3 regions of the Enterobacter nematophilus genome follow, and region 1 is predicted to be linked to each of the others. Evidence: riboswitches for the same ligand, from Rfam matches in the RefSeq annotation. Region 1 holds a riboswitch; each other region holds the start of a gene.
What was found. A riboswitch is a leader RNA that binds a small molecule or an ion and turns the genes downstream of it on or off. The one in region 1 is predicted to bind thiamine pyrophosphate.
Positions count from the first base shown of each region.

Region 1 (6,997 bases):
CCTGGGTCATTTCAAGCATCGCGACGGTCGTAATGGATGCCTTACTGACTTCAATTGCATGCTCCAGCGTTTCACCGCTCAGACGGGAGTGGAGCAGCTCGCTTAACGCCACGCAGGCATCAATCGCCGGATAAACTCCGTACAGGTCAAAATCATCCGCAACCGGGATCGCCTCTTCCAGCTTTTCCAGCTGAGAGTCGAAGTTCACCTTCGCATCTTTCACCGTCAGCGTCTCCCAGATTAAATCCAGGATACGACGATAAATCTGGCCTTCGCCAAACTCCGTTTGCTTACAGAACGCGGCGTAGTTGGGATACATGCGCTCGCACAGGCAAGCCATAAACGTCACGTGCTGCCAACTTTCCAGCTTCTCAAGGCGCAGATGAATCGGGTTTTGTAGCATGATGATGTCTCGAATCGAAAATTAGCCGCAGTTTACCTGAATCACGGCTGAATTTCCTGCCAACGAACAAAAGCCGGACGCGAGGAGGCGACAGCGTCAGCCCAGCGCGTCGGCTCCGGTAAACGATAGCCCTTCATGCAGCGCTGCACCCACGCCAGCGCGCTGTCCATGCTGACCCGATGCCCGGTCGCGATAAACAATGGATTACAGCGCGCCTTGCTGCGCCAGACCCACGCCAGCTGCTCGCCTTTATGAATAAGCGGCGCCAGCGCGCCCGGCTCGGCGGAGAGCGGCTCAAACGCACCACACAGGCGTTTTTTTGCTACGCCAATGGTCGGCACATCCACCAGCAGCCCAAAGTGGCTGGCAACGCCTAAGCGGCGCGGATGGGAAATACCGTGTCCATCGACAAACAGCAGGTCAGGTTTTTGCGAAAGTTGCTCCCACGCGGCCAGCAGCGCGGGATATTCGCGGAAGGAGAGAAAGCCGGGGATATACGGCATGGTGGTCGCGATGCGCGCCACCTTGTACTCCACCAGTTCAAGCGAAGGGTATTTCAGCACCACCATCGCCGCTCGCGTCACTTCACCGCCCTGCTCGAACCCGACGTCCGCTCCGCCAATGTACTGCGGAGGATCCTTATCCAGACGATCCTCGCGGATCACTGATGAAGCCAGTTCGATTTGCTGAGCGCGTAGCGACGCGAGATCCATAACCACTCCTTACTTGTGATACTGGGCAGAAAGCCGATGCACCGCCTCCACAAATACGCCAGCGTGTTCTGGCGGCACATCCTGATGAATGCCGTGGCCGAGGTTAAAGACGTGCCCTTCACCCTGGCCGAAACCAGACAGTATAGTCGACACTTCTTCTTCAATACGTGCTGGCGGCGCATAGAGCATGGACGGATCCATGTTGCCCTGCAGCGCCACTTTGTCGCCCACGCGACGGCGCGCATCGGCAATATCGGTCGTCCAGTCGAGGCCCAGCGCGTCGCAGCCGGTCGCCGCCATCGCTTCCAGCCACTGACCGCCACCTTTCGTGAACAGCGTCACCGGCACGCGGCGACCTTCGTTTTCACGCAGCAGGCCATCGACGATTTTGTGCATGTAATACAGGGAGAACTGCTGATAATCACGCCCGGTAAGCACGCCGCCCCAGGTGTCGAAAATCATCACCGACTGCGCGCCCGCTTTAATCTGCGCGTTGAGATAGAGCGTGACGCTCTTCGCCAGCTTGTCGAGCAGGGCATGCAGGGCCAGCGGCTCGGCGTACATCATCTTTTTAATCATGGTGAAGGCTTTGCTGCTGCCCCCTTCCACCATGTAAGTGGCCAGCGTCCACGGGCTGCCGGAGAAGCCAATCAGCGGCACTTCGCCCTTCAGCTCGCGGCGAATGGTGCGCACGGCGTTCATCACATAGCCCAGCTCGCCTTCCGGATCGGGGATTGGCAGCTTATCCACATCGGCTTTGCTTTTAATTGGGGAGGTGAAGCGCGGGCCTTCGCCGGTTTCGAAATAGAGCCCAAGGCCCATGGCGTCCGGAATGGTGAGAATGTCCGAAAAGAGAATGGCGGCATCCAGCGGGTAGCGGCGCAGCGGCTGGAGCGTGACTTCACAGGCCAGCTCGGCGTTTTTGCACAGCGACATAAAATCACCCGCCTGCGCGCGCGTGGCTTTGTACTCTGGCAGATAGCGTCCCGCCTGGCGCATCATCCACACCGGGGTGACATCAACGGGCTGGCGCAGCAGCGCACGCAGATAACGATCGTTCTTCAGTTCGGTCATTTTTGCAGTTCCTTAAGCGTCATGGCCTCAGTGTAACACTACTCATACTCGGCCCGACACATTGCCACGGTATCTTCTATCAGGCGGCGCGCCACCGTACCCGGCGGGGGTAGAAGAGGCAGATCGTCATAACGATACCAGTTTGCCTCCAGCAGCTCTTTCTGGTCGATAACGATCTCGCCGCTGTCGTATTCCGCCATAAACGCCGTCATTAGGGACATCGGGAACGGCCACGGCTGCGACGTCACGTAGCGTAGGTTTTTCACCTTGATTCCGCTCTCTTCCATCACCTCGCGCGCCACCGCCTGCTCCAGCGTTTCGCCCACTTCGACGAAACCGGCCAGCACGGTATGAATGCCGTTGCGATGACGCGTATGCTGCGCCAGCAGGATGGAATCGTCCCGGCGGATGGCGACGATGATGCACGGCGCAATCTGCGGATAGTAGCGTTCACGGCAGTGGCCGCAGAGCAGAGCCCACTCGGTTTTGCTCGGGTGCATGGTATACCCGCAGTAGCCACAGTATTTGTGCGAGCGGTAAAACTCCGCCAGCTGCACGCCCCGCCCCGCCAGCTGAAACAGCCCCGCGTCCAGATCCAGCACCTGGCGAACGGATCCCATATCCTGTCGCCGAGATTGTCGGATCAACCACACCGGATCGCCCTGCCACTCGCCGATCCGCAGAGCGGGCTGACCGACAAGATCGAAGATTTCTGCCGCACCGTAAGGTATTTCTCCACCGGGCAGCCACAACTTCTGTTCGTGGCTGACGATCCACCAACCCAGATCTGATTTTTCAATAATACGATCCATATCTATTGCACTACCTTCGCTTCACTGACATGTTGTTAGCATTGTGGTTACATTTTGGATAAGTAGATCCCATTCTAAACTTTGCGGAGTCGACCATGTTAAACCAGCTAGAAAGTCTGACGGAGCGCGTTGGAGGAAGTAACACACTGGTGGATCGCTGGCTACATGTACGCAAGCATCTCCTCGTGGCGTATTACAATCTGGTCGGTCTTAAGCCTGGCAAAGAATCCTTTATGCGGCTGAATGAAAAAGCGCTGGATGATTTTTGTCAGAGCCTGGTCGACTACCTTTCCGACGGCCATTTCAACATTTATGAACGCATTATCCGCGAAATGGAAGGCACAAATCCCTGTTTAGCGGCCAGCAAACTTTGTCCGCTGCTGGAAGCCAACACCCAGCAGATCATGGATTACTACGATTCCACGCTCGAGAATGCCATCGATCACGATAATTATCTTGAGTTCCAGCAGGCGCTTTCCGATCTTGGCGAAGCGCTGGAGGAGCGATTCACGCTGGAAGATAAGCTGATCGCCCTCGCCCTGGATAACGGCCTGGACGTCAGCCACGAAGATAACGTCGTGCGCCCGGCTTGAGTTCTTAATCGTTAACGAGTAATTTACAACCATTCGCCCCTCTGCGGAGGGGGATTTTTCTTGTCGGAGTGCCCAGTGTGAAAGCACGGGCTGAGACCGTTAATTCGGGATCCGCGGAACCTGATCAGGCTAATACCTGCGAAGGGAACAAGAGTTACACTGCTGTTGAATCGCCCCTGGGCGATCTTCTCTTGCTTCATCCGTCGTCTGACAAGCCATGTCCTTCACTTTTGGAATGAGCTATGTCTACTACTAAACTGACCCGCCGCGAACAGCGCGAACACGCCCAACGCTTCATCGACACCCTGGAAGGTACCGCCTTTCCGAACTCGAAACGCATCTACATTACCGGCTCGCAGGCCGATATCCGCGTCCCAATGCGCGAAATCCAGCTCAGCCCGACGCTTATCGGCGGCAGCAAAGATAACCCCCAGTATGAAGACAACGAAGCCGTGCCGGTGTATGACACCTCCGGCCCGTACGGCGATCCCTCTGTCGCCATTAACGTCCAGCAGGGTCTGGCAAAGCTCCGCCAGCCGTGGATTGACGCGCGTAACGACTGCGAAGAGCTGAGCGTGCGCAGCTCTGCGTACACCAAAGAACGCCTGGCCGACGACGGTCTGGACGAGCTGCGCTTTTCCGGCCTGCTGACGCCAAAACGCGCTAAAGCGGGCAAATGCGTAACCCAGCTGCACTACGCGCGCCAGGGTATCGTTACGCCGGAGATGGAGTTCATCGCCATCCGCGAAAATATGGGCCGCGAGCGCATCCGCAGCGAAATATTGCGCCACCAGCATCCCGGCGAAGGCTTTGGCGCTCGTCTGCCGGAAAACATCACGCCGGAGTTTGTGCGTGACGAAGTGGCCGCCGGGCGCGCGATTATCCCCGCCAACGTCAACCACCCGGAATCCGAGCCGATGATTATCGGCCGCAACTTCCTGGTGAAGGTTAACGCCAACATCGGCAACTCGGCGGTGACGTCATCCATCGAAGAAGAGGTGGAAAAGCTGGTCTGGTCAACGCGCTGGGGCGCGGACACGGTGATGGACCTCTCCACTGGCCGCTACATCCACGAAACCCGCGAATGGATCCTGCGTAACAGCCCGGTGCCGATCGGTACCGTCCCGATTTACCAGGCGCTGGAGAAGGTCAACGGCATCGCCGAAGATCTCACCTGGGAAGCGTTCCGCGACACGCTGCTGGAGCAGGCAGAACAGGGCGTGGACTACTTCACCATTCACGCGGGCGTGCTGCTGCGCTACGTACCGATGACGGCGAAACGTCTGACCGGCATCGTCTCGCGCGGCGGTTCCATCATGGCGAAGTGGTGCCTGTCCCATCATCAGGAAAACTTCCTCTACGAACACTTCCGCGAGATCTGCGAAATCTGCGCCGCCTATGACGTATCGCTGTCGCTGGGCGACGGCCTGCGTCCGGGCTCTATCCGCGACGCCAACGACGAAGCGCAGTTTGCCGAGCTGCACACGCTGGGCGAGCTGACCAAAATCGCCTGGGAGTATGACGTGCAGGTGATGATTGAAGGCCCTGGGCACGTGCCGATGCAGATGATCCGCCGCAATATGACCGAGGAGCTGGAGCACTGCCACGAAGCGCCGTTCTATACCCTGGGGCCATTGACCACGGATATCGCACCGGGCTACGACCACTTCACCTCCGGGATTGGCGCGGCGATGATCGGCTGGTTCGGCTGCGCCATGCTCTGCTACGTCACGCCAAAAGAGCACCTCGGGCTGCCAAACAAAGAGGACGTAAAGCAGGGGCTGATCGCCTACAAGATTGCCGCCCACGCGGCGGACCTGGCGAAAGGCCATCCGGGCGCGCAAATCCGCGACAACGCCATGTCCAAAGCGCGCTTTGAATTCCGCTGGGAAGATCAGTTCAACCTGGCGCTCGATCCGTTCACCGCCCGCGCCTACCACGACGAAACCCTGCCGCAGGAATCGGGCAAGGTGGCGCACTTCTGCTCCATGTGCGGACCGAAGTTCTGCTCGATGAAAATTAGCCAGGAAGTGCGCGACTACGCCGCCGCGCAGACCATTGAAGTCGGTATGGCGGACATGTCAGAAACCTTCCGCGCGAAAGGCGGCGAAATCTACCTCAAAAAAGAGGAGGCGTAATGTACCAGCCCGACTTTCCTCCTGTCCCTTTCCGGTTAGGGCTCTATCCGGTGGTAGACAGCGTGGAGTGGATCGCACGCCTGCTGGAGGCCGGCGTTCGCACCCTCCAGCTGCGCATCAAGGATAAGCGCGATGAAGAGGTAGAGGCCGATGTGGTTGCCGCCATCGCGCTGGGACGCCGCTACGACGCCCGCCTGTTTATCAACGACTACTGGCGGCTGGCCGTTAAGCACCGGGCGTACGGCGTGCATCTGGGTCAGGAGGACCTGGAAACCACCGACTTGAACGCCATCCGCCAGGCTGGCCTGCGCCTTGGCGTTTCAACACACGATGATATGGAAATCGACGTGGCGCTGGCGGCCCGCCCCTCTTACATCGCCCTCGGCCACGTCTTCCCGACGCAAACCAAGCTGATGCCCTCGGCACCGCAGGGGCTGACGCAGCTGGCGAGCCACGTTAAGCGCCTTGCCGATTACCCGACCGTCGCCATCGGCGGAATCAGCCTTGAACGCGCCCCGGCGGTGCTGGAGACCGGCGTCGGCGGTATCGCCGTCGTCAGCGCCATCACCCAGGCGGCAAACTGGCGGTCCGCCACCGAACAGCTTTTACAGCTGGCAGGAGCGGGCGATGAATGACCGCGATTTTATGCGCTACAGCCGCCAGATCCTGCTGGAGGATATCGCCATCGACGGGCAGCAAAAGCTGCTCTCAAGCCGGGTGCTGATTGTCGGTCTGGGCGGGTTAGGCGCGCCTGCCGCGCTCTATCTGGCCGGTGCGGGCGTGGGCACGCTGGTGCTGGCCGATGACGACGAGGTGCACATCAGCAATCTGCAGCGGCAAATTCTCTTCACAACTGAGGACATTAACCAGCCCAAAGCGCAGATCACCCGACAGCGGCTACACCAGCTTAATCCGGATATCGAACTGATTGCACTCCAGACGCGGCTGAGCGGTGAAAGCCTGCGCCGTGAAGTCGCCCTTGCCGACGCGGTGCTGGACTGTACGGACAATATGGCGACGCGTCAGGCCATCAACGCCGCCTGCGTAGCAGAGAATACGCCGCTGATCACCGCCAGCGCGGTGGGGTTCGGCGGGCAGATGATGGTCCTGACGCCGCCGTGGGCGCAGGGCTGCTATCGCTGCCTGTGGCCGGACGATGCCGAGCCGGCGCGCAACTGCCGCACGGCTGGCGTGCTTGGTCCGGTGGTGGGCGTGATGGGCACGCTGCAGGCGCTGGAGGCCATCAAGCTGCTCAGCGGCATGG
Region 1 is NZ_JAPKNE010000015.1:4,711-11,707, forward strand. It holds gene OSH03_RS21615 (YjaG family protein) at 1-403, opposite strand, end outside; gene nfi (deoxyribonuclease V) at 445-1,116, opposite strand; gene hemE (uroporphyrinogen decarboxylase) at 1,126-2,190, opposite strand; gene nudC (NAD(+) diphosphatase) at 2,229-3,002, opposite strand; gene OSH03_RS21635 (Rsd/AlgQ family anti-sigma factor) at 3,098-3,595, shown strand; TPP riboswitch at 3,650-3,759, shown strand; gene thiC (phosphomethylpyrimidine synthase ThiC) at 3,838-5,733, shown strand; gene thiE (thiamine phosphate synthase) at 5,733-6,368, shown strand; gene OSH03_RS21650 (HesA/MoeB/ThiF family protein) at 6,361-6,997, shown strand, end outside.

Region 2 (6,997 bases), on a different contig from region 1:
TCTCGATTTTTACGTCGACCGACCGCTCGGGATGAAAGGATATATCCTGAACCTGACCGTGCGCGGGGAAGGGGTGATCAAAAACGGCGATCGGCAGTTTATCTGCCGCCCCGGCGATATGCTGCTGTTCCCGCCAGGGGAAATCCACCACTACGGGCGTCACCCGGACGCCAAAGAGTGGTATCACCAGTGGGTCTATTTCCGTCCGCGCGCCTACTGGCAGGAGTGGCTGTCGTGGCCGGCCATTTTCGCGCAAACCGGTTTTTATCGTCCGGATGAAGTGCATCTGGCACAGTTTCGTGAGCTGTTCGCGCAGATTATTGAGGCGGGGCAGGCCGGGGGACGCTACGCTGAACTGCTGGCGATCAACCTGCTTGAGCAGGTGCTGCTGCGCCGCATGGAGGCCATCAACGAATCCCTTAACCCGCCGCTGGACAACCGCGTCCGCGACGCCTGCCAGTACATTAGCGACCATCTGGCCGACAGCCAGTTTGATATCGCCAGCGTCGCCCAGCACGTCTGCCTGTCGCCGTCACGGCTCTCGCATCTGTTCCGCCAGCAGTTGGGTGTCAGCGTGCTGAGCTGGCGTGAGGATCAGCGCATCAGCCAGGCGAAGCTGTTGCTCAGCACCACCCGGATGCCTATCGCGACCGTCGGACGCAACGTGGGCTTTGAAGATCAGCTCTATTTCTCTCGCGTGTTTAAGAAGTGCACCGGCGCCAGCCCCAGTGAATTCCGCGCGGGATGTGAATAATCGGTAAAAAAAGCTAAACATACAGGTGAATGCAGAAAGCAACCTGTAAACTATTCAGACAATTGTTGCCTTGACGCAGTGCAGGGCGCTAAGCAGAATCGCTGATTCGTTTTCTGACCGGAATAGTTATGCAGGCATTGCTGGAACACTTTATTACCCAGTCCGTTATGTACTCGCTCATCGCCGTGGCGCTGGTGGCGTTTCTGGAATCGCTGGCGCTTGTTGGGTTGATCCTGCCCGGCACCGTGATGATGGCGGGGCTCGGTGCGCTTATCGGCAGCGGCGAGGTCAATTTCTGGCAGGCGTGGCTGGCCGGGATTATCGGTTGCCTGATGGGGGACTGGATCTCCTTCTGGCTGGGCTGGCGCTTTAAGAAGCCGCTGCACCGCTGGTCGTTTATGAAAAAGAACAAAGCCCTGCTGGATAAAACCGAACATGCCCTTCACCAGCACAGCATGTTCACCATTCTGGTAGGCCGCTTTGTCGGGCCGACGCGCCCGCTGGTGCCGATGGTGGCGGGGATGCTGGATCTGCCTGTCGCAAAATTCGTGGTGCCGAACATTATCGGCTGCGTATTCTGGCCGCCGTTTTACTTCCTGCCGGGGATCCTGGCCGGTGCGGCCATTGATATCCCTGACGGCATGCAAAGCGGTGAGTTTAAGTGGCTGCTGCTTGGCACGGCGGTGATGCTGTGGCTGGCTGCATGGCTCTGCTGGCGGCTATGGCGCAGCGCGAAAGCCAGCGTCGATCGCCTGACGCGCTATCTCCCGCGCGCGCGCCTGCTCTGGCTGGCCCCGCTGACGCTGGGCCTTGCGGTGGTGGCGCTGGTGGCGCTGATTCGCCACCCGCTGATGCCGGTGTACGGTGAGATCCTGTTGAAGGTGGTGAGCCGTTAAGGCCTTTTCCCTCTCCCACGGGAGAGGGCATCAGACCGCACAAGGTAAAAGCAAAACGGCAACTGGTTGCCGTTTTTGGTGTTTGTACCCTCTCCCCGTGGGAGAGGGCCAGGGTGAGGGCATCAGACCGCACGAATGCCTAACAATGAAGACGCCCCCGCTTTACCACTCAGAAGCTCTTCCGTTTCCCCATCCCACAAAATACGCCCCTCCGCGATCACCACCGATCGCGGCGCAATCCTTGCGGCATCTTCAATGCTGTGCGACACCATTAGCATCGCGATCTGCTCGCGCTGGCAAACCTCCTCCACCAGCGAGAGCATCTCCTGGCGCAGGGCCGGGTCGAGTGCCGAGAAGGGTTCATCGAGCAGCAGCAGCGGCTGCTCCCGCACCAGACAGCGCGCCAGCGCCACGCGCTGTCGCTGGCCGCCGGAAAGCTCGCCGGGCAGTCTGTCGATGAAGGCGGAAAGCCCCATTTGTTCGGCGATTGCCGCCAGCTTCTGCCGCTGCGCAGCATTGAGTTTTAACCCCGGATCCATCCCCAGCGCGATGTTCTGCCACACCGTAAGATGATTAAACAAATTGTTTTCCTGAAACAGCATTGATACCGGACGTTTAGCCGGAGGGGCGAGGGTGAAATCACGATTATCGATGGCTATCGACCCGCTGGCCGGCTGCAAAAAACCGGCAATTAAATTGAGCAAGGTGCTTTTGCCGGCGCCGCTTGGGCCAAGCACCGCGATCCGCTCGCCCCGCTGAACGGTAAGGGTGAAGCGCATTGGCAGGTGCTCGTAAAGCCAGGTTACATCAGTCAGTTTTAACATCGCGCCCCGGGAGTTTTTCGATAATGGTAAATAAGGCAAAGCACAGCACCAGCAGCAATAGCGCCGTGACCGCGCCATCCTGGCTGCGATAGGAGCCAATTTGCTGGTAAAGCCAGAACGGCAGCGTGCGGAAATCTTCGTTGCCAAACAGGGCTACCACGCCAAAATCGCCAATCGACAGCACGCAGGCGAAGGCCAGCGCCTGGGCGAGCGGCCGCTTCAGGGCGCGCAGCTCTACCACTTTCAGCCGCCGCCAGCCCGTAATGCCAAGGGACTGACACAGGATGCTGTACCGGCTGTTCACATCCCGCATCGGGTTTTCCAGCACCTTAAGCGCATACGGGATGGCCATTAAGGCGTTGGTAAATATAACGATGCCGTCGGCCCTTTCCGGCAGGCCGATGGTGCTGTTAAACAGCAAAAAGAAACCGGTCGCCAGCACAATACCCGGCATCGCCAGAATCAGCATGCCCGTCAGCTCCAGCGCTTGTCCGGCTTTACGAGCATGACGCGCGTAGAGCTCGCGGCTGCTCCACAACAGCATCATGGTCAGGATCACACAGACCAGCCCGGCTGCCAGCGCGATGTGTAGCGAGGTCCACGTCGCTTGCCACAGGACGGGCTGTTGCAGGACGGACATAAGATTAAGGTTTAAACCATCAACGATGACGGCCAGCAGCGGCGGCAGCAGTAGCAGCAGCGCCAGCGCGATCAGTATAAAATCCGAGATGCGGCTGTGCAGGCTGTCCTGCGGATCGCGCCAGCCGGTGATTTGATTACTGCCAGCGGGAATGGCTTTGCTCAGACGCTGGCTCAACAGCACCAGCGCCAGGCAGCACGCCATCTGCACCATCGCCAGCAGCGCGGCGCGGCCCGGATCGTAGTCGTAGCTTAAGGCCTGATAGATCGCCAGCTCAATGGTGGTAGCCTGCGGTCCGCCGCCGAGCGAAAGCACGGTGGCAAAGCTGGCGAAGCAGAGCATAAAGATCAGCGCGGCAACAGGGGCAATCTGGCGTCGCAGCCACGGCCATTCGACAAAGCGGAAGAACGACCAGCCGCGCATGCCGAGCTGGGCGGCAATCTGGCGCTGCTCGCCGGGTATGTTCTCCAGCGCCTGCAAAAAGAGGCGCGTCGCCATCGGCATATTGAAGAAAATGTGTGCCAGCAGAATGCCCTTCAGCCCGTAGGGAGAGAAGGTCCACTCCAGCCCCAAAGATGCGAAGAGCGAGGCCAGCCAGCCCTGACGACCGTAGACGCTCAGGATGCCAAAAACGGCCACCAGAACCGGCAGGATCAGCGTCATAGCGCACAGGCGAAGCAGAGCCTGCCTGCCGGGAAAACGCCGTCGGTATAGCGCCCGCGCGAGGAAAATGGCCGGGATCGCAGACAGCAGCGCAGAAAGAAACGCCTGCCAGAAGGAGAACAGGATAACGTGCCAGAGATAGCTGTCGTGCCAGAGCGCGAGCAGGTCGCTCTCTGGCGCGTTAAACCACAGTGCAAGAAATGCCCCCAGGCTGACCACCACCATCAGCATGGCGGCGAGCAGGCCGGGGATTAACCAGCCGGGAATTAACGGCTGACGGCGCGTTGCCATTCACTTACCCATGCTGCACGCTGCGCGGCGACCTGCTGCGGCGTAAATTCCAGCGAGGTTGTTGGCTTGGTCAACAGCTCGAAGCCTGCCGGTAGCGCAACGTTGGTGACCGGATACATCCAGTTGCCCGCTGGAATGGCGTTCTGGAACGCCGGTGAAACCATAAATTTCAGGAACTTCTCCGCCAGTTCAGGCTGTTTGCTGGCGGCGGTGCGGGCCGCCACTTCCACCTGCAGATAGTGCCCTTCAGCAAAATTCGCGGCGGCGTAGTTGTCTTTCTTCTCGGCGATAATGTGGTAGGCCGGAGAGGTGGTGTAGCTCAGCACCAGGTCGCTTTCCCCTTTCAGGAACAGGCCGTAGGCTTCGCTCCAGCCTTTGGTGACGGTGACGGTTTTAGCGGCTAGCTTCTGCCACGCTTCCGGCGCGTTATCCCCATAGACTTTCTGCATCCACAGCAGCAGGCCCAGGCCCGGCGTGCTGGTGCGCGGATCTTCGTAAATCACGCGCCACTTCTGGTCGCTTTCCACCAGCTCTTTCAGGCTTTTCGGCGGGTTTTTCAGCTTATTTTTGTCGTAAACAAAAGCAAAGTAGCCGTAGTCGAACGGCACGAAGGTGTCATTTTTCCAGCCGCCCGGCACGTTGACGGCATCTGCCGCCACGCCGCTTTTGGCAAACAGTTTGGTTTGCGTCGCGGCTTCCAGCAGGTTGTTATCCAGCCCAAGCACCACGTCGGCCTTGCTGTTTTTCCCTTCCATGCGCAGACGGTTGAGGAGCGATACGCCATCTTCCAGCGCCACGAACTTCAGTTCGCAGTCGCAGTCGGCTTCAAAGGCTTTTTTCATCACCGGGCCAGGGCCCCAGTCGGCGGAGAAGGAGTCGTAGGTGTAGACCGTCAGGACGGGTTTCGCGAAAGCAGGCAGCGCAAACAGCGCCAGCAGGGGAAGAACGTTTTTTAACACTTTGCACCTCAGGGTTGAGTGGCAAAGGATTTTGAGCGACAGCCTCAAATCCCTTCGCCGGCGTTATCCGGATCAGGTTCGACGGGTATTATCTCAGCGCACATCTGTGATGCAGCACCCCGTTGAGAACGGCGCTATTGTAATGATTTGGTGAATATTACGAAAGCGTTATGGCTCCGGCGGCGCAAACCAGGCGGATTTAAAATCAAACCAGCCCAGGGTGTTCATCCGCAGGCCGCGCATGCTGCGCTGTCCCTGGATCAGCAGCCAGTGGTGGATCAACGGTACGATCGTCTGTCCGGCCAGGAGCTCCTGGCACCACGCGGCCAGATCCATTTCGCCTGCCCGCCACTTCGCGGCGTCCTGCTGCCAGTCCCGCTTGATACAGTGCTGAATGAGGGGCACTTCGTACAGGTGAGAAAAGAGCGAGAAATCCAGCGGCAGCGTAAAGTTGGCGCTGTTGAGCCAGATATCGCTGACGACATCCCCGCGGTGCCATTCATCGTAATCGACTTCCTGAATCGCCAGCGTCACGCCTTCGGCCGCCAGCAGCTTGCTCATGATCTTCGCGATAAAACGGTGCTCAATGTGATCGCGATAGTAGCTGAGGGTAATGGTCTCCAGCCCGGCGGGTTTTTCACTGCGCACCGGCTGAGCATGGTGCCAGCGCGGAAGCAGGCCATATGCCGGGAACCACCAGGTCTGGTATTGATCCTCGGCGTGATAAATCAGGTTCGCCGGGGCCAGAACATGGCTGATCCACCTGCGGACGTCGTGGTTTGCTCCGCGGTGGCTGCGGCTGTCAAAGAGCAGGTAGTAACAGCCCTCCTCCAGGCGACTTTCGAACGCCTTTTCGCTTGTTGTGGGCCCCTCCAGCGTCAGGCCGGCGCTCAGCTCTTCGTTGAGATCCGGTAACACCCAGACGTTCACTTCGTCGATCAGCGCCCGATAGCCAAAGTAGTCATCAAAGGCGCGGATCTTGAGCTGATTGTTGTTATTGCGCGACACGGCGTAGGGGCCCGTGCCAATCGGCAGGCTGGCAAAATTGTTCAGCGATCGCCATTCGCCGGGCAGGATCATTGAGGGCACATAGCCCAGCAGCCACGGCAGCCATTTGTCCGGCTGAGACAGTTCAATGTCCAGCGTCCAGGCCGTGGGGGAGTGGAGCCGCGAGACGTGCGAATAGAGCGGAAGCGTGCGGGCGCGCTCCAGAGAGGCGATGACGTCACTCATCTCCAGCTCGCGGCCATGGTGGAAGTGAATGCCCGGGCGTAAAAAGAAACGCCAGTGCAGGGGGGAAAGCTGCTGCCAGTGGTGCGCGATATCCGCTTCCAGTTCCCCATTTTCCTCATTTATTTTCGTCAGACCGCTGAATATCTGCCGGGCCATGTGGGTTTCAGAACGTCGCAATGCCGTGCCGGGCAACAGGTTTTTCATCGGCCGATAGTAGAGCACCCGCAGAATGTGGCGGCCCTGACGAAAGCTGCGCCCCAGATGCGAGACCAGCATCTGGCGCACGGCGGCCTTGTCGCCCACCAGCTGCACCAGCTGATCGATGCGGTCCTGCTCCAGCAGATCCTCCGCCCGCTGCTGCTGTAGCGCCAGACCGGTATAGAGGAAGGTCAAGCGTGAGCGCTTGCCGCGTCCGGCCTCGGCCTCCCAGCTTAGCCAGCCTTGCTGCTGCATGGTGTTGAGTAACGTGCGCATATGGCGGCGAGAGCAGTTGAGGAGTTCTGCCAGCTCGTTAAGCGTGGTCTCCTGCGATTGACCCTCGCAGCACTGCCACAGGCGGATGAATTGTTGTTGCAGTCGACCGGATGGCATAAAAGAGGAACACCTGACAAAAAATCAGCAATTTATTAATCCCTATATTAAGCCAATAATTCTTCCCGATGAAGTGAGGAGGTAAATTATGAAGAGGTCTACCGCACGTCAGTTTTATCAGCAGTACTTTTCAGCGACAAAAGGAT
Region 2 is NZ_JAPKNE010000004.1:159,000-165,996, reverse strand. It holds gene araC (arabinose operon transcriptional regulator AraC) at 1-754, shown strand, start outside; gene OSH03_RS13305 (DedA family protein) at 883-1,650, shown strand; gene thiQ (thiamine ABC transporter ATP-binding protein ThiQ) at 1,773-2,474, opposite strand; gene thiP (thiamine/thiamine pyrophosphate ABC transporter permease ThiP) at 2,458-4,068, opposite strand; gene thiB (thiamine ABC transporter substrate binding subunit) at 4,044-5,027, opposite strand; TPP riboswitch at 5,059-5,159, opposite strand; gene sgrR (HTH-type transcriptional regulator SgrR) at 5,196-6,851, opposite strand; gene sgrT (glucose uptake inhibitor SgrT) at 6,940-6,997, shown strand, end outside.
Region 2: linked by a shared signal. The riboswitch ahead of thiB (thiamine ABC transporter substrate binding subunit) and the one ahead of thiC (phosphomethylpyrimidine synthase ThiC) in region 1 are both predicted to bind thiamine pyrophosphate.

Region 3 (6,997 bases), on a different contig from region 1:
GTCGATGCCCTGCCGGGGATCGCCCGCTATGCGCAGGAGGTGAAAACCACCACCTTCAGCGCGTCGCTGGCGGCGCGCATTGAGCTGGCGCTTAAGACCGTGCGGGAAGCCAACGGCATCGACTCCGCCAGCGAGCAGATTTATCAGCTCACTGGCGCAGGTACCAGCACCATTGAGTCCGTTCCTGCGGCCATCGCGATGGTGGAGCTGGCGGGAACCGACCCGAACCGCTGCGCGATTTTATGCGCCAATCTGGGCGGCGATACCGACACCATTGGCGCGATGGCGACGGCCATCTGCGGCGCGCTCCACGGCGTGCAGGCGATTGACCCGGCGCTGAAGGCCGAGCTCGACGCCGTTAATCAGCTCGATTTCGGTCACTACTGCGAAAAACTGCTGCACTTCAGGGAGCAAAGGGAGGGCGTATGAATTCGTTTGCCCAACGTCTCGACACCCTGCACGCCACGCGCCCGGTGACGGTGCTGGGCGCGGCGGTAATTGACGTCATCGCCGACGCCTACGCCCTGCCCTGGCGCGGGTGTGATATCGAGCTTAAACAGCAGGGGGTGAATATCGGCGGCTGCGCGCTGAATATCGCCATCGCCCTGAAGCGGCTCGGCATTGCGGCGCAAAACGCCCTCCCCGTTGGCCACGGCGTGTGGGCGGATATTATTCGTAACGCGATGGCGAAGCAGGATCTGCACAGCGCCGTGGAGGCTGAAACCGGCGACAACGGCTGGTGTCTGGCGCTGGTGGAGCCTGACGGCGAGCGCACCTTTATGTCCTTTAGCGGCGTCGAGAACCAGTGGCAGCAGCGCTGGCTTGACGAGCTAAACGTTCCGCAAAACAGCCTGGTTTATTTGTCCGGCTACCAGCTGGCCTCGCCGTGCGGCGAGCTGCTGACGGGCTGGTTTGAAGGGCTGCGGGACGTGACGGCGCTTATCGATTTCGGCCCGCGCATCGCGGATATCCCTGACGCGCTGATGGCGCGGATTATGGCCTGCAGGCCGATCGTGTCGCTTAATCGTCAGGAAGCGGAGCTCGCTGCTGAAAGGCTGGGGGTTGAGGCTGAAAACCTGGGTGTGGAGTGGCAGCAGCGCTTCGGCGCCGCGCTGATAGTGCGCCATGATAAAGACGGTGCTACGTGGTATGACGGTGGTGCCTCGGGCGTTGTTCCGGCGTTTCCCGCCACGGTCGTGGACACCATTGGCGCAGGCGACAGCCACGCGGGCGGCACGCTTGCCGGGCTGGCGGCGGGATGGTCACTGGCGGATGCCGTTCTGCTGGGGAATGCCGTGGCGTCCTGGGTGGTCAGCCACCGCGGCGGGGACTGCGCGCCCACACTTGAGGAATTACTCCTCGCACACAAAGACGTATAGGTCGCTGCGACAGTAGCTGATGCTGTACTCAATCGGCCGGTGCTGCTGGTCAAGCGCAACCTGCTTGATCACCAGCACCGGTATTTTTTCGTCCATCTTAATGTGCGCCTGAAACTCGCTGTCCGGCATGCGGGCGCTGACCCGTGAACGGGTGCGCTGCGGGAAGATATTCTGACTGCGGAAGTAGTCGTACAGCGAAATCCCTATCGCATCCGGTTCGGGAATGAGCCCGACCGGCACCCAGGACTCTTCAATCGACACCGCATCGTCATCAACATAGCGAATACGCTTCAGCAAAAAGACGTCGCTGTTCGGCTCCAGCGACAGGTGGCCCGCCACCTCTTCCGGGCATTTCACCACGCGCTTGTTGACCCACAGCGTGTTTGGCGTTTTACCGCGCAGCACCACCTGCTGAGAGAACCCGCGCGCTTCCTTGAGCGAGTATTCGAAGATATTGTTAATTTGCGTGCCGTAACCCCGGGCTCGCGTGACAACACCCTCGGCTTCCAGCGCCTGCATCGCTTTGCGCACGGTGATCCGCGACACCCCCGTTAACTGGCTCAGATCGCGCTCGCCGGGCAAAATGTTCCCGTGCTCCAGCACGCCGCTGCGCACCGCATTTTTTACCGTTTCGGCAAATTTCAGGTACAGCGGCGTGTTGTCAGGCGCGGCGATCCGTTCAGTCAGTTGAGCGATTAACCGGGTATGCGCTTGTTCCATCTCTGTTTTCTCAGGCGTGGTGTTTCCTGCCAGTATACTGGGTTACCACCACGCATGAAAATGATGAACCGGCCCAATACCGTGACCGACTTCCAGAGTATCGGCTTTTGCCAGCGCCGCCGAGAGCCAGATTTTCGCTTCTCGCACCGTCTCAGCCCAGCCGTCATGCCGCGGGCGCAGCGCCGCCAGCGCGGCGGAGAGGGTGCACCCCGTGCCGTGGGTGTTTTTGGTCTGCACGCGCGGAGCCGTAAAACGCTGCTCGCCGTCGCGGGTAAAGAGCCAGTCCGGGCTTTCAGCGTCATCCAGGTGGCCGCCTTTCATCAGCACCGCCCCGCACCCCATCGCCAGCAGCGCGTTCCCCTGCTCTTTCATTTCCCGTTCAGTTTGCGCGTGCGACGTGCCTAACAGCGCGGCGGCTTCCGGCAGATTGGGCGTGATAAGCGCCACCTGCGGCAGCAGCTTACTGCGCAGCGTCTCAACGGCGGAGGCGGAGAGCAGCGGATCGCCGCTTTTTGCCAGCATGACGGTATCCAGCACCACGTTTTGCACCTGATAGCGCTTAAGCCGCTCGGCCACCGCTTCCACAATGTCCGTTTCGGCCAGCATGCCGATCTTGGTGGTATCAATACGCACGTCGCTGAACACCGAATCCAGCTGCGCGGCAACAAAATCCGGCTCGATGCGGTAGACCGACTGCACGCCGCGCGTGTTTTGCGCCACCAGCGCGGTAATCACCGAGCAGCCGTACGCGCCAAGGGCCGAGAAGGTTTTCAGATCGGCCTGGATGCCCGCCCCGCCGCTGGGGTCGGTACCGGCTATGGTGAGAGCGTTAATCCGTTTCATGCCTGCTCCTCCAGCGTATAGAGCGCATCCAGGAACGCGCTGGCAAAACTGCCTGGCCCTTGTGACTGCGCAACGGCCACCGTTCCGGCTCGCTTCATCCATCCGCAGGCGGCGGCAACGTTATCCAGCCGGTCGCCCGGCAGCGAGCAGCTTGCCGCCACAACGGCAGAGAGCGCGCATCCGGTTCCCACCACGCGCGTCATTAACAGGTCTCCGCCCGTGACCGTTCGGGTCCGCTCTCCGTCGGTGATGTAGTCCACCTCGCCGGTGACGACCACAATGGCATGGGTCTGGCGGGCCAGCGCCTGAGCGGCAGGCAACGCGCTGGCGGCGGTGTCGGTGGTATCAACGCCGCGCCCGCCCGCGCTCATTCCGGCAAGGGCCAGGATTTCGGAGGCGTTGCCGCGAATGGCGGCCGGGTTCAGGGCCAGGATTTGATGGCAAAAACGGGTACGGAACGTCAGGGCGCCCACCGCAACCGGGTCCAGCGTCCAGGGTTTGCCTGCCGCCACCGCGCTTTCAATCGCCCGACGCATCGACTGCGCCCGCGGAGAGGTCAACGTGCCGACGTTAATCAGCAGCGCATCAGCGACGGCGGCGAACTGTTCAGCCTCTTCGGCCTCAATCACCATTGCAGGGGATGCGCCAAGCGCCAGCAAAACGTTAGCCGTAAAGGTCTGTACGACATCGTTGGTCATACAATGGGTCAGCGGAGAACGGGTTCGGAAGTGGTGTAAAACGTGTAAATCGAGCAGGTCAGGCTGCATAGGTTCGCTCCTGCCTTGCGTGAAGAAGCGATGACCGGGAAGGCATCTGACTTCCCTACGCTGGCATTATCCAGATCAGGTAATACGGGTATTTCTCAGCCCATCAGCGATGGGGCACCCCGAGTCATGAAGATTGAATCTCTATACTTTTTGCCAGCTTAGGGCAAGTTGCTTGCTGTTGCAAGCCAGCCCTTTCAGTCATCGCTTCTTCACGCTGTACCCCACCTTGTACCTCAGTTTGTACCCCATATCTGTATGACAAAACTTGTTGAATATCTAAACGTGCTTCTAAAAACGACTCGCGTAGAAAACGTCACTGAAGAGTTTCGTCAGTGTAGTTCCTAAGTGTTCTTTTTTTTTGGATGCGGCTGGTAATGTACCAAACAGCGCGAAAGAATAAGAAAATGTAGAGCGGGGTAATCATAATCCTCTTGGTTAAAATGGTATCGTTGATTGTTCAATCTGGGTGTATTCATACGGGTGTGTTTCCTGAAATAGTTGCTCAGTTCCCATTGAATGATCTATTCCGATTCGTTGAAGCACTCGTGCTGACCAGGAATAAAAGCTCTCGTCCTCTCGTCGTAGTGACAGATTTTCAAACAGATATTTCACTGCGTCAGAAATACGAATTCTTTGAGGCGTTATCGCTGGTGTGTCTTCTTGGGTTGCTGCGGTCTTCGCAATTTCAGGCGCTGGCTGGTGTGGCACTACATCAGAAATAATATCAGGCTGAACTGTCAGTGCTTCTGGTGGGGTAATGTGCGCATCAGTTAGCGGAAGTGCTCGTAACTCTAAATTACGTCGTCCTTCGATTTTGGTTACTGATAATAATCCGATGGATTCCATCAATTCGATCAGGTCGTTTGTCTTTGGTCGAGATAAATCACAAACCTTTGCAAGCTCGGATTGCTCTTCGTAACAAACACCGCCGGATCTCTCCCAGTCTGCTACGTAGCAATATAACTTTTGCATCCTGGCGCTGAACTTTACCCTTCCTTTTTCAAGAAGTGGAGAATAGATAAATGGTATTTCTTTGAAGTAGTGGGGAATGTTGAGAGTACGATCTCTTACTTTTCCACCTTTGTCGGTGTATTTGTATTTTGGGTCTGCCTGGATCTGGGCGAGTGTTTTTGCCATTGTTGTTTGCTCCTATGTATGCTCAGTAAGTTACGAATGCTCTTCATTTGGTTTTCTCCGCTTCTCATTCGTGGGTTGGGTTTTGACGCTGAAACGTGGTTGTTACGCGCCAGCTTTCGAATATTTAACCGCCAGGTTTTGACACTCTTCAAGAAGTAGTGCGCTTACGCTCATTTTTCGGCGCTTTGCTTCTTTGAACAGAATCTGAAATGTCGCATCAGGGATCATTAACGATGTGGACGGCGGTAGTTTGGTTTTCTTCTCGATTATTCTGGTTTCCTCCTGGGTTAGCTGGTCACTGGGGTGAAATTTGGCGTTGCTCGCCATTCGTCAAAGCGTCGGATCGCTTCCTCGAACATTTCCACCCTGTCCGTTTGTTCACTCTTACGCGCTCGGACAAGTGAACTGTAAACAAGTGTTCGTGTTGTTCGGCCTGTAATCAAATCTGCGTAGATTTGGTCAACGTTGAAGTAACGCATGTTTTTTGCTCCTGTTTGGTTTTCTCCAGACGCAAAAAAGCCCCCGCACCAAAAACCTGGTGGAGGCTGCAATTCATGCGTATGGAATGTTGTTAGATGGTGTAGATGATAATGATTATCACCACACTTTTAATTATACGCTAAAAGCACATCTTATGTCAAGATATTTTTCAATAGATTCGAAAAAGTCAAGCGCATTACGTGCTTTACTCCAAAAAAAACGATCGCTGTCAAACGAAATTTGTGGTAGGATTTGCCACCAAAGAGGGCAGCCATAAACAACTCACTAAACAGCCTGTAACGTTCTCTACGGCGTTCTGACGCATTAAGGCTACATTGCACCACCCACCCTATAAAAATCGCTCTACGGGCTTCCTGTGCGCTCCCTGGCACTTACCGAACCAATAGCACAACTACGGAGGATAACGGCAGTTATCAGGATAGTAGGTGTTGGTATTGGATTGAGGTTGGATGAACTGGAGTTATCAGCGACCAGTGAAGCCTTAACCACTGACTTACTGAAATCTTGCATTGGTGAACGTTAGTTCATGAATGGATGGTTGAAGTTAGTCAGCTTATCAGTTGGACAATCAACGGTAGTTGGTTGGTCAGATGGTAATTCCGCGCATAGCGCAATGGTATTCGCCCACGGCGAAGTGATCATGTGCAGCCGTTTTCACGGTGGCTAACGCCATTGCACCATACAGAAATAGATAACGCTTTGCTGCGTCGTGAGCGGAACGAGGCCAGCCAACGTAGCCCGAAAGGTAGCGGAGTAAGGCTGCTTGCCAGAAGTGACGGCGATAGACGCCAGGCAAAAGATCTTTGCGAGAAGCGCAAAAACCATAAAAGATAGTCTTATAGTTAATAGTCTTATTTAATCTTATAGTGTGCCGTTTCGTTACTTTAAAAGTACCAAAACGTTACTTTCGTGATTATCCAAAGTACCAAAACGTTACTTTCAGTTACTCAGTCGTGCAGATACGCAATATTCTGATGTATGCCGAAAGTAACAAAACGGTACTTTCAACCTTTCACCCCACGGTAGGTAGTCGCCCTGATCCCTCCGCATCGCACATGCAACAATGCCAAGATTAATCTTAGATTAACCAAAGGTTATTCCCATCAAACATGCATCTAATCAACAGGTAATTGGCAGGTAAAGATTGCCGTTGTTACAGGGGTAAAGTTGCCACAGTAACTATCACTCACTTTGCGTAAAGCCTTGCACCGAGCCGTTATCAGTAGAAATAACAATCAAACTGTTGGAAGCTGGTGTTAAGCACACCTGTCTTTACGTGATTTTAAACAACATTTCCTATTTTATACGGCCTCTATTCTGAATCCTGGGTGTCGAAAGTCTTTGCATACGGGCACTGCCCTTTAGTGACGTAGGTGAAAACATACTGACTGTTCTCATAGGTGCAAAGCGTCTTGCCATTCTCCATTTTTTCCTGCTGCGGATCTGTCATTGTGATTTGCCCTGCTGGCGCCAACTGGGAAAACAGTAGTCCCGATATCGCAAGCATTGATTTCATCATAAGCCTTACTCCAGTTGACTGTCATCGCCGAATGTCACAGTGCTCAGTATTTGTACAATCGCATTGTATCACCCACATCGATCGATTTTACTGATCTATAAGATCGATTTAATTAATTAAACTGGTAAGAT
Region 3 is NZ_JAPKNE010000002.1:249,237-256,233, reverse strand. It holds gene OSH03_RS07910 (ADP-ribosylglycohydrolase family protein) at 1-429, shown strand, start outside; gene OSH03_RS07905 (PfkB family carbohydrate kinase) at 426-1,379, shown strand; gene OSH03_RS07900 (GntR family transcriptional regulator) at 1,353-2,099, opposite strand; gene thiD (bifunctional hydroxymethylpyrimidine kinase/phosphomethylpyrimidine kinase) at 2,142-2,942, opposite strand; gene thiM (hydroxyethylthiazole kinase) at 2,939-3,709, opposite strand; TPP riboswitch at 3,745-3,841, opposite strand; gene OSH03_RS07885 (hypothetical protein) at 4,145-4,846, opposite strand; gene OSH03_RS07880 (hypothetical protein) at 6,660-6,866, opposite strand.
Region 3: linked by a shared signal. The riboswitch ahead of thiM (hydroxyethylthiazole kinase) and the one ahead of thiC (phosphomethylpyrimidine synthase ThiC) in region 1 are both predicted to bind thiamine pyrophosphate.